2 regions of the Paenibacillus sp. p3-SID867 genome follow, and region 1 is predicted to be linked to the other one. Evidence: riboswitches for the same ligand, from Rfam matches in the RefSeq annotation. Region 1 holds a riboswitch; the other holds the start of a gene.

Region 1 (5,877 bases):
TGAAAAGGTTTTATTTTATTGCCCGGAATAAGGCGGAAGCGAGATAATCGGTATTATCCAGAATCATGCGGTCATGCTTGAACAGCGTTTCCCAGAGCGCAACATCGAACAGGAGTCCTTTATCGCGTTGTTCAAATGTATCCAGATGACGTGTCTGCTCTTCCTTTAACTGCTCATTGAAGTGGTTGTACTCCAGAATTTCTTCCTGTTTAAACCCGCAAGCCAAGAGGGAGTCCGCCCATTCTTCTCTCATCATCAGATTAGGTATTCCGAAGAATTCGAGCAGTTCCTGAACCTTTGCTTCCGGCATGGGTTTATCTAGCAGTAATTCTCTGTCCAGCAGGACGCCTCCGCGATCCAGAACGCGGTAATATTCGGGCAGCGATTTCGAAGTATTCGTAAATACGGTAACAGACTCGGCCAGGATCAGATCAAATTGGTTGTCCTCGAAAGGCAATGCGCATACATCCGCTTGATGGAACTGCACGTCGATTTCCATCGCTTCGGCTCGTGCTCGTGCTTTTTTGATCATATTTTCGTTCAGATCAACAGCGGTCACTTGATACCCCATCTCCGAAAGATGGCATGCGGTTCTGCCAGTTCCGCACCCCACCTCCAGAATGCGGCTGCCCGGTTGAATGGGATAATTCTTCAGCATTCTGAGGGTTGCCTCGAATCCTCCCGGGTGGGCACTGCCCATGCCTAATTTGGAGAGCATATGAATGTAGTTCATCTCATCTATCCCTTCTTCCCTTGTCATCAACATGAGGGTAATCGTTTATTTACCATATGATTCAGGTACGTTTAGGGTTTTAGCTGAATTAGATATTTTGAGCCCTTTTTTCGGGAGGATCAGAGTCATAATGGAGGAAACGTCATGAGGATGGAACCGGTAGAGGCAGCGGAACGCGTCATTCAACACGATTATCCCGACTGTTTGCTTGCCGTGCTTGGCGGCAGCGCGAGCAGAGGCGAATATAATGAACAATCCGATTTGGACATTATGGTCCTTGAACGAGAGGGTCATGATTTCAGCAGGAGGACGATAGGGGCGCATGGGTGGATCGCGGAAATCTTTATATTGTCTTTATCCTCCTATCGCGAATATTTTGACGAGGGAGTGATCGCGGCGAATCCGTCATTTCAGCGGATGATCGCAGAAGGGACGGTGCTGCGCCTTATGCCCGAGGGGGAAGAGGTGCGGGCGGAAGCCCAAAGCGATTTGGATTACGGACCTCTGCCCTTGACGAGAACCGATATTAACGATTACCGTTATGTGCTAACCGAGTACATGCTGGACTTGAAGAGTCCCCGAAGCGATGGCGAAAAATGGTTTACGGTGCACAAAATAGCCGCGATTCTCTGTGATTTTGTACTTAGGGTGAACCGGGAGTGGACGGGTGAAGGGAAAACGCTGTTCCGCCTGTTTAACCGCTTTGACACAATCTTAGGAGAGCGATTGGAAGCAGCGCTCGCGGCGATGTATCGCCAAGATGATCCTTCTGTTCTAATGGCATTTACCGAGGAAATGCTCCGTCCGTACGGAGGGAAACTTCTCATCGGTTATGAGGAATAAAATATCGATGCCAATAGATAAAGATTGGTACATTAGCCGTGACGCTAGCAAGGCGCGGGAAATACTATAATAGTGTGATTACATCACGGCATACTTTAAATCCAGGAGGGGATCTTCATGAGCGGAGTATATGGCGGCGGTGAATATGGCAATTCAGTAGGAATTATTTTGGTTCTCTTTATCCTGCTCGTAATCATCTTGAGTGCTTGGGTTTAAACCGTCAAGATTCTTGGCAGTAGTGACAGAAAAGCCCGGCGCATGCCGGGCTTTTGTCTGCCTCAATCGGACTCAATTCGATGCAGCTTTAACCGAGGGGCTGTGAGCGGACACCACTGCAGTCATGACCAGATGGCTGCTGTCGGATTGGATCGCATGCAAAAACGCCTCTTCAAGAGACCCGAACACCCGGGATAAGGATCCGTCCAACCGGCTGGCGTAATGAACGCTTCCGGCGAACGTACCGGCTGCCTTCGCACGATTTACTTCACCGTAGATGACCTCCATGTAGTTATCCGTACCCATGGGGTAAAGAGCGAATTGGCAGGCAGTCTCCATATCGGCATGTTCTCCGATGTCGTTGTTTAAGCGGGTCGAATCCTCCGTCATATATACATCGGCGTCCGTATCCCCGGGGCAGCCGATGGAATAAGTGCCATTAAAAACAGTGTGCACGCCACTCGCCGCAGCATGGGCGAATATCGCTCTTGTAACATCAAAGACATGCTCTGCACGTCCACGAATACAGGTACTCACATCGTCTGTCTGAATCCACACCTTCCCCGTATCCACAGATTGCAGCGCGCCCAGGATGACCTCTACAAACCGGTCTGTCATAGGAAATACCGAGAACCGGCATCCGACGATCCGGCTGGTTCCGCAAACAAGCTCATTCATTGTCATTTCCTCCCCATTATATAAGTCCACGTAAAAAAACCGCACCCCGTGAAGAAGGTGCAGTTATGCCTACGAAAAGAAATAAACATAAATGCTACACTTCCCCACGCTAGTATGACCTAGATCGGGTGATAAGGGTTAACGGCAGCCCGCCGTCTCTCAGCACATGGCACCCCTAGTACAGCCAACATCTTATGTAGTTGGTTAACCACAAGATTTGCCCCGGAACTTCATGTTATCGGTAGAAGTTCGAGGGTTCTTACCTGTGTAATTGTATCGTTTTGCCATCGGTTTTTCAATCTTTGCCCATTATAAAAACCGCCTGTCCCAGTTGCAGGAACTTAGGGAGGCGGCTTTTTTCATCTGTTTGATTAGTTATATACTTTCACGCGATCTTCAAGCGGTGCAAATTCTTTTTCGCCTGGTTCAGCAACCGGCTTACCGAAAGGCATTTGAGCAATCAGCTTCCAGCTTTCCGGGATGTTCCATTCGGCTTTTACTTTTTCGTCGATCAGCGGGTTGTAGTGCTGCAGGGATGCGCCCAGACCTTCTGCTTCAAGGGATGTCCATACTACAAATTGCAGCATGCCGTTGGATTGGTTGGACCATACCGGGAAGTTGTCGGCATAAGCGGCAAAGTTTTGTTGCAGCCCGGCAATGACGTTGTTGTCCTCGAAGAACAGTACCGTACCGTAACCAGCGCGGAATGAAGCCATTTTGTCGGCAGTGGATTTGAATGCTTCTTCATCACCAACAACTTCCTTCAGAATGCCTTCCGTCATGTTCCACAGTTTATCATGCTGTTCGCCAAGCAATACAACGACGCGTGCACTTTGGGAGTTGAAAGAAGACGGAGTATACTTAACCGCTTCGTTTACGATTTCCTGAATACGCTCGTCCGAGATAACGGATTCTTTGCTAATCCCGTAATAAGAACGGCGATTTTTGAGTGCAGCTGAAAAATCTTTAGACATTGAAAAAAAACCTCCTGGTGTAATCGAATTTGCATACGCCTGATTAGAAGATGTCCCTTACTACAAGCAAATATGCATTTTACGTTATTAGCCATAAATTCAATTATTATTCTACATTAACTTACGTTTAGTTAGAAATAATAATTCTGTTAGGATATTAATATAACTTAGAGGAATTGTCAACGACTTTTAATATCTAATATAATTTTTCTTATCCATTTAATAGGGATTGAAACAGTATCGTTTTTAGAGAAGTCTCATTATTGCAGATGCTGCATTAAAGGGGATTTAACCAAAGTGTGGTTCTGCCCTGAGGATAATAGCTATGTCTCCACCTAACTTCATATTATGAACAATTCATGAACAAAATATACTTGTATGAACAATTTAATTGATTTTGATTCTCAATTATACTTGTCGAGCCAGAATGAGGATGATATAATGCATATCAGAACGCAATTGATAATCAATCTCAATGAGAATGATGACGAAAATTGCACGATCCCAGGTATTTAGAGACATACGCATAGAAGGAAGAGCCATGAAGATTAGATACTTATTTGCAGCCGTTGTGGTACTCTCGATAATCTCATTATTTATTGGAGTTAAAGATATCTCGCCACTGCAATTGTTCTCGATGACGGAACAACAACAGCATATTATGCTTGTCAGCCGGATTCCTAGGCTTGTCAGTCTCATATTGGCGGGTGTCAGCATGAGCATCTGCGGATTGATCATGCAGCAGCTCAGCCGCAACAAGTTCGTATCGCCCACCACGGCAGGTACGATGGACTCTGCCAGACTGGGGATATTGGTAGCCATGCTTGTCTTCACGACAAGCGGACCGCTTGTCAAAATGCTTGTGGCATTTGTATTCGCTCTGGCAGGAACCTTTATCTTCATGAAGATACTGGATCGGATTAAGTTCAAGGATGCGATCTTCATCCCGCTCGTAGGGCTGATGTTCGGTAATATCGTCAGTTCGATCGCCACCTTCTTTGCATACAAATATGATCTTATTCAGAATATGTCCGCATGGCTCCAGGGTGATTTTTCCATGATCATGAAGGGCCAGTATGAAATGCTCTATCTTAGTATCCCGCTTGTGATTCTGGCGTATCTGTTCGCCAACAAGTTTACGGTGGCCGGAATGGGAGAGGAGTTTGCTACCAACCTGGGCCTTCACTACCGGAGAGTTGTGAATCTGGGACTGGTCATCGTGGCGCTGGTTACGGCTTCCGTCGTGCTGACGGTCGGCGTGATTCCGTTTCTTGGTCTGATCATACCTAATATTGTTAGTTTGTACTTAGGAGACCATTTGAAAAAAAGCCTTTCGCATACCGCGCTGCTGGGGGCCGGGTTCGTACTGTTCTGTGACATCCTGGGCCGGATCATTATTTATCCCTATGAAATTCCGATTAGTCTAACCGTGGGCGTACTCGGAAGCGGTATATTCATTTTCTTACTGATGAGGAGAAAGGCTTATGACTTATAAAGCCAAACTCGGCCTGTTGGCCGCAGCGGCAATCATCCTGGTGGCAGTCTTTCTGTTCATTGATCTTGGCGGCAATTGGGATTACGCGCTTCCGAGGAGAATCAAGAAGGTGCTTGCCATTATTCTGACCGGCGGGGCGATTGCTCTGTCTACCACGGTGTTTCAAACGGTCACGAATAACCGGATACTGACGCCTAGCGTTATGGGATTAGATTCCTTATATATACTGATCCAGACCACCGTCATCTTTGTTTTCGGATCCTTCACGCTGTACAAACTGGGCAGCAACGTTAACTTTCTGATCAACGTGGGCGCGATGATCCTATTTGCCGGAGTCTTATATAAGATTCTGTTTAAAAGGGAAGGGAATAACATTTACTTCCTGCTGCTGATCGGCATGATCTTCGGAACCCTGTTCTCCAGCATGTCTTCCTTTATGGAAGTGCTGATTGACCCGAACGAGTTCCAGTTTGTAGCCGACAAAATGTTTGCCAGCTTTAACAATGTGAAGACCGAGCTCCTGGTCCTTTCCGTCATTGTCGTAGCGCTGACCTTGCTGTACTTTGCCCGATTTGCCAAGTACCTGAACGTGCTGGCACTAGGTCGTGAGCAGGCGATCAACCTCGGCGTGAATTATGATTATGTTGTGAAGCGGCTTCTGATTGTGGTTGCCGTTCTGATCTCGGTGGCTACCGCTTTGGTAGGTCCGATTACATTCCTCGGGCTCCTGGTGGTCAACGTTGCGTACGAAGTGATGAAGACATACAGGCATTCATATTTAATAGCAGCATCCATACTGATTAGCATTATTGCACTGGTCGGCGGTCAATTGGTTGTAGAGCGGGTGTTCACGTTCTCTACAACGCTCAGCGTCATTATCAACTTCATCGGCGGTGTCTACTTCATATACCTGCTACTAAAGGAGAGTAAAGCATGAT
Region 2 (5,877 bases), on a different contig from region 1:
TGTTTCGGTGGTAACGGCGGGAGCAGGAAAGGTTGCGCTGATCACGGGCGCGTCGAGCGGGTTCGGACTGCTCATCAGCTTGGAGCTGGCAAAAGCGGGCTATGACGTGGCAGCGGGTCTGCGCAGGCCGGAGGCGGCTGCAGAGCTGTTGACCCGAGCCGAAAAAGCAGATGTTGTCGAACGCATTCACGTATTCCAGCTGGATATATGCTCAGAGGAACATGTCAAGGCTGCTGCTTGGGAGTTAGAGCAGAAGTTCGGCCGCTTGGACGTGCTGGTGAACAACGCCGGCGAAGCGGTAGGCGGCATGGTGGAGGAAGTACCGCTCAGCGGCTGGCGCAAGCAGTTGGAGACGAATTTTTTCGGGACCGTATCGGTAACGCAGCATATGCTCCCGCTGCTGCGCAAGACGGGACGATCCAAAATCATTCTCATGAGCAGCATTAGCGGCGTGGTCGGCTTTCCGGGTTATGGTCCCTATGCGGCATCCAAATTTGCGCTGGAGGGGTTCGGCGAGAGCCTGTCCATGGAGTTGATGCCCTTTGGCATCGATGTTGTGCTGATCCAGCCTGGTGCCTATGGCACGCCGATCTGGAATAAAAGTTTTGGGGAGCTTACGGTAAAGGAAGGATCACCCTACAGCGGTCTGCTGAAGGGCGTGCTGGACTATTCCGAGCGGACAGCCAGGGGAAGCGGAGATCCGCAGGAGGTAGCCAGGCTTGTGGCAAACATTGCGTCCATGTCCAAACCGAGGTTCCGCTATACGCTGCCCAGAGGTACGCGGCTGACCGCATGGATCAAGGGCGTACTGCCGGATCGGCTGTTTCAGCGGATCGTTTATCGGATGCTGGACCGGCGTTAATCATTCATGCAGCGAATGATTCATGGCCTTAACTTGTCATGCGATGCTTGGTGAAGCTTGGTAAGGTGAATGGAGTTACCCTTTTCTGGTCGGGGACGGGTGAAGCAAACCAAGCAGCTCTCCCATCTTCACCTTGGAGCCGGGTTCCAGGTCACCGCGCGGAGTAAACGTGCCGTTCTCTGTCAGAAGCACGACGGTAGAGCCGAATTCAAAGTACGCGAGTTCATCGCCGATCTCGTATTTCTTCACGTTCTCGTCGGCATAACGGATGCTGCTTACGTTCATGGCTCCGACCTTCACGACGGCAACTTCGCCGAACTCATGCGCAATATAGGTAATGAGGCGCTCATTACGGCTGAGCACATGCCGGATATGGGTCATCGCAAAATCGTTCACGGGGTAAACGCGTCCCTTTAAATGCTCGCTTTCCGCCTGAACACCGGTTACAGGGGAATGAATGCGATGATAGTCGGTTGGGCTTAAATACAATACAAATGCATAACCGTTGATGTAGTTTTCCATTCTCGGTGATTTGGCGAGCAGCTCGCTCAGGGTATAATCCTGTCCCTTGACGCTCAGAATGGTGCCGGCGTTGACGGCGCACATCGCCGATATCGTGGCATCGACGGGGCTTACCATGGCATCGGCGGTGTCGTCTATGGCGCGCAGGCCTATTTTTAACCGGCGGGAAAAGAATTCGTTCAGTGAGCGGTATTCGTGGATTTCTTTCTCCGCTTCATGCGCCGGAATTTGATAAATTCGTATGAATGCAGGTATTAGATGACGGCTCAGCCGGCTGTGGGAACAATGTCCCATGATTCGGGACAGCCACTTGCGGGAGGACAGCTCAGTCATCAGACGCAGCAATTGTTTAGCCATGTCATTCTCCTTTGTGCATAGGTGTCAGCAATAAACGTTGGTGGAAAAGCCAATCACTCTGATATTGACATAGAATGAGCTGGAAATCAATAAATAGCCATTTTTGAAAAAAGGTTCTTGCTAATTGGAGAACGAATGTGTATTTTAAGATTAACATGAAACCGAATAGGGAATACGGGGGCTTGAGTGAATCAGGCTGAGATTGCAGCTGTTATCCGCTGTTGACCGTTAATCTGAACTGGGTAATGCCAGCGTAGAGAATATCCGACCCTGCCTACATAGGGCCTATTTTTCCGTCTGCGCGTTTTTCCAGACGGTTTTTTGTTGTGCTTACACAAAAATAGAGGTGGAGAGGGGAATGTATGGTTATGGGAACATCTATGCAAGAGAAGTTGGGGGTTCAGCCCCGAAAAGGGCTGCGGTTAAGCGATATTTTGGTGACGGTGCTGGTATCGCTGGTGCTTGGCGTCATTTATCACTTCTGGGGTTCGGTTTACAATCTGTTAAAACCGCTGTTCTTTGAAGCGGATGAGTTGTTATACGGAATGTGGTTCGCTGCAGCCACGCTTGCATACTTGCTAATCCGTAAGCCGGGAGTGGCCATCATTGCGGAAGTGGCGGCTGCCCACGTGGAAGTGCTGTTTGGCAGCGGCTGGGGATTGACTCTGCTGCTGTATGGCCTCATTCAAGGACTTGGGGCAGAATTGGTATTCGCGGCGTTCCGTTATCGGAGCACCTCGGCGTGGACGCTGGCGATTGCCGGAGCAGGCGCAGCCATCGGATCGATGATCATGGACTTCTATTACAGTTATACCGATGACCTGCAGACGTGGATGTTCCTGGCCAAATACGGTATGCGGGTACTCAGCGGTGCCGTCATTGCAGGCCTGCTCATGCTCTTGCTGGCCAAAGCCTTGGACCGCACGGGCGTCACATCCCTGCTGCGTCCTGCGTCGAAGAAGGATTACGAAGCACTGGATGATCCGCGCCATGTCTAATGCCACGGTTAGCCTGGTTCCGGCTCAGTCCGCTGAGATGGTTCCGGAACCGGCGGTCTATGTGGAGGGATTGCGTCTGAAGTATCCGGGCGAGGAACGACTGATGTTCAAAGACCTCTCCTTCTCGGCTGTCCGCGGGGAGAAGGTGCTGCTGCTCGGTCCGAGCGGCTGCGGCAAATCCACGCTGCTGCAGGTGCTTAGCGGGATGATTCCCCGCGCAACGGAGGTGCCGATGAAATGCGAGTCGCAGCTGGTTCCGCGCTCTTGGGGGTATGTATTTCAAGATCCGGATACCCAGTTCTGCATGCCGTACGTGGATGAAGAGCTGGCTTTCGTACTGGAAAATCTAAGTGTTCCGCGCGATGAGATGAAGGAGAGGATGCAAGCGGCGCTCCGCGAGGTGGGGCTTGATCTTGAGGAGCTTCATATGCCGATCGGGCATCTGTCCCAAGGCATGAAGCAAAGGTTAGCGCTGGCTTCGGCTCTGCTGCTGGAGCCGGAGGTGCTGTTCCTAGACGAGCCATCTGCCTTGCTCGACCCGGAAGGAAGGGAGCAAATCTGGTCCGCGGTGAAGGCCGTATCGGATGGGCGGACACTGATCATCGTGGAGCACCGGATCGAAGAAATGGCCAGATACGTGGATCGTGTCGTGCTGTTCAGCCCGGATGGCGTGATTCTGGGCGAAGGTCCTCCAGCAGCGATATTCGCAGAATACGAGCGGGAACTCCAAGCTTATGGAATCTGGTATCCCGGCGTATGGGAAGATTATGCGCAGACCCGGGCGGGCAGAGAGCTGTTTGCTCCGGTCGATGCGCTTGGCGATGAGCAGGGTAATCGTAATCTCCTGCATGAGGCTGCTCCGCCGTATGCTCAACGTGGGGAGCCTGTCATTCACCTGGCGAATTTCAGGGGAATGAGATGGGATAAACCGGTCATTAGCCTCCCTTCGGCCGAGGTGTTTCCGGGACAATTCATTGCGGTGGTAGGTCCGAACGGAGCAGGCAAAAGCTCGCTGCTGCTCAGTTTGATGGGGCTGCTTCGCGCCGAAGGGACCTACATGCTCTGCCGGGAAGAGGTCATTCAGGGCAAGCGCAGGAAGGTGCGGAAGAAGAGAGAGCAGCAGCTGCGCCAAATCGGATTCGTGTTTCAGAATCCGGAGCTTCAATTCCTGACGGAGCGCATCGGCGATGAGGTGGTTTACTCGCTGCTGGTGGATCATGTGCCGCCGGAGGAAGCGAAGGCGCAGGCCGAGCGCTGTCTTGAACGTTTCGGATTGAATGGCTTGGAGGCCAGGCATCCGTACCAGCTGTCGACAGGCCAAAAGCGCCGCTTGAGCGTGGCTACGGCCATGGCAAGACAGCCGTCCGTCCTGCTTCTGGATGAGCCGACCTTCGGACAGGATGCGCGGAATACATTCGCGATTCTGGAGATGTGCGAGAAGCTGCGCCGTGCGGGAACCGCCATTCTCATGGTGACGCATGAAATGGAGGTCGCCCAGCGGGTCGCCACGCATATATGGGAAATCCGCGAGGGACAACTGACCTCGAGCATGCCTTCCCCGCGCTGGTGTACCGGGACGGAATCCGGACGGGAGGCGGGCGGAGTGAATGGCACTGATGAGACTCGCGAAAATCTAACCACGGCCGATCATCGCCTCACGGGGGTGAATGCATGAACATATGGAACCCCGTACGGATCACTTGGCTGCACCGGGCGAATCCGGTGGTGAAGCTGGGTCTGATCTGTGCGCTGTTTTTCATGACGGTGTTAACCCATGATCTTGATTTTGTTTTGTACCAGGCGTTGATCTTTATGGTCTGTCTCGTGGTGCTCAGCGGGGTGAAGCCGTGGAAAATGCTGTTGTTCTTCATTCCGTTTCTGCTTGCCTTCATATCGTCCGCCTCTTCCATGATGCTGTTCGGTAAGGGAGAAACGATCTGGTGGGAGTGGGGGTTGTTCCGGGTATCGGAAGAAAGCTTCTACCGAGGGCTGCATTTGGGCTTTAAGGGAATTGCCTTTGCCTCGGAGGGGCTGCTGCTCGTGACGACAACGTCCTCGGTGGATTTATTCTACAGCCTGATGCAGAAGTTGAGGCTTGCACCCAAGTATGCTTACAGCTTCATGGCTTCGATCCGGCTGCTGCCCATGGTGTGGGAGGAATATGTGATCCGCCGCCAAGCCTTGAAGGTACGAGGAGTCCGCCCGATCCGCGGAATTCGCGGCATGGTGAACCGCGCAGGACTGTATGTGGTGCCGCTGCTGGCACAGAGCATCCGCCGGGCCCATCGGGTGGCCGCCGCGATGGAGGCCAAGCAATTCGATGGCGATCAGGCGAAGTCCCGAACGTATTATTACCCGTCGCGTTATTCACGCTATGATCTTCTGGTTATAGGATTACTTGCAGTTGCGGCCGCTTTCGCTTATGCCGCAGCCGGATATTTTCCATGGTTCGGCATTGGCGACGTGCGGTTTGATTAAAGGATTGGTGAAATCGAAAAGAGTCTGCTTACGATACGTAAGCGGGCTCTTTTTGTTATGAGATTCAAACTTCAAATGCTAACCATCCTTCTATCGCAAGAAAAACATCTGTTATGAGCAGTCTGCCTTCTGAGAAAGTACGGTCTATGAACGTTTTTTATCATATGTATCCGGCGTTCCTAGTACGTTTAGCTATCTTCTGCCCCGCTATATTTAAAAAATCATGTCTGGATTTCATGCTGATCAAGGAGTTATAATACTAGTGGTACCGATACAGTATTTATGGTACCAGAAGGGGAGTTAGTCAGTTGCGCGAGCGAATATTGAATGAAACGATCCGCTTAATTCAGCGGCAAGGATTTACGTTTACGGTCAGTGATCTGGCCCGCGTCCTTGCCATTAGTAAACGGACGATCTATGAGCACTTCTCATCCAAGGAAGAGATTGTCGAACATATCATTGACGGGATGATCCGGCACATCCAGCAGCGCGAACGTGAAATTGCGGAGGATGAGGGGCTTACCGTTCTGGAGAAGATACACCAGATTCTAATCTGTCTGCCCCAGGAGATGGAGCAGATGGATTTGGGGATGCTGCCGGATCTGAAGCGCACGCATTATGCGCAATGGGAGAAGCTGGACACCTTTTTCCGAGAGGAAT

The links. Region 1 has a riboswitch for thiamine pyrophosphate ahead of M4D81_RS09405 (Ykof family thiamine-binding protein). Riboswitches for the same ligand answer to the same signal wherever they lie in the genome.
Region 2: it holds a riboswitch for thiamine pyrophosphate, as region 1 does, so the genes downstream of both, M4D81_RS21190 (ECF transporter S component) here and M4D81_RS09405 (Ykof family thiamine-binding protein) in region 1, are expected to answer to the same signal.

The regions. Positions count from the first base shown of each region.
Region 1 is NZ_JAMBDM010000004.1:98,518-104,394, reverse strand. It holds gene M4D81_RS09420 (class I SAM-dependent methyltransferase) at 11-733, opposite strand; gene M4D81_RS09415 (nucleotidyltransferase domain-containing protein) at 878-1,576, shown strand; gene M4D81_RS09410 (YjcZ family sporulation protein) at 1,694-1,792, shown strand; gene M4D81_RS09405 (Ykof family thiamine-binding protein) at 1,865-2,470, opposite strand; TPP riboswitch at 2,555-2,657, opposite strand; gene M4D81_RS09400 (nitroreductase family protein) at 2,842-3,444, opposite strand; gene M4D81_RS09395 (ABC transporter permease) at 3,986-4,939, shown strand; gene M4D81_RS09390 (iron chelate uptake ABC transporter family permease subunit) at 4,929-5,876, shown strand; gene M4D81_RS09385 (iron ABC transporter ATP-binding protein) at 5,873-5,877, shown strand, end outside.
Region 2 is NZ_JAMBDM010000010.1:169,748-175,624, reverse strand. It holds gene M4D81_RS21200 (SDR family oxidoreductase) at 8-862, shown strand; gene asd (archaetidylserine decarboxylase) at 938-1,741, opposite strand; TPP riboswitch at 1,906-2,018, shown strand; gene M4D81_RS21190 (ECF transporter S component) at 2,110-2,739, shown strand; gene M4D81_RS21185 (ABC transporter ATP-binding protein) at 2,732-4,414, shown strand; gene M4D81_RS21180 (energy-coupling factor transporter transmembrane component T family protein) at 4,411-5,217, shown strand; gene M4D81_RS21175 (TetR/AcrR family transcriptional regulator) at 5,526-5,877, shown strand, end outside.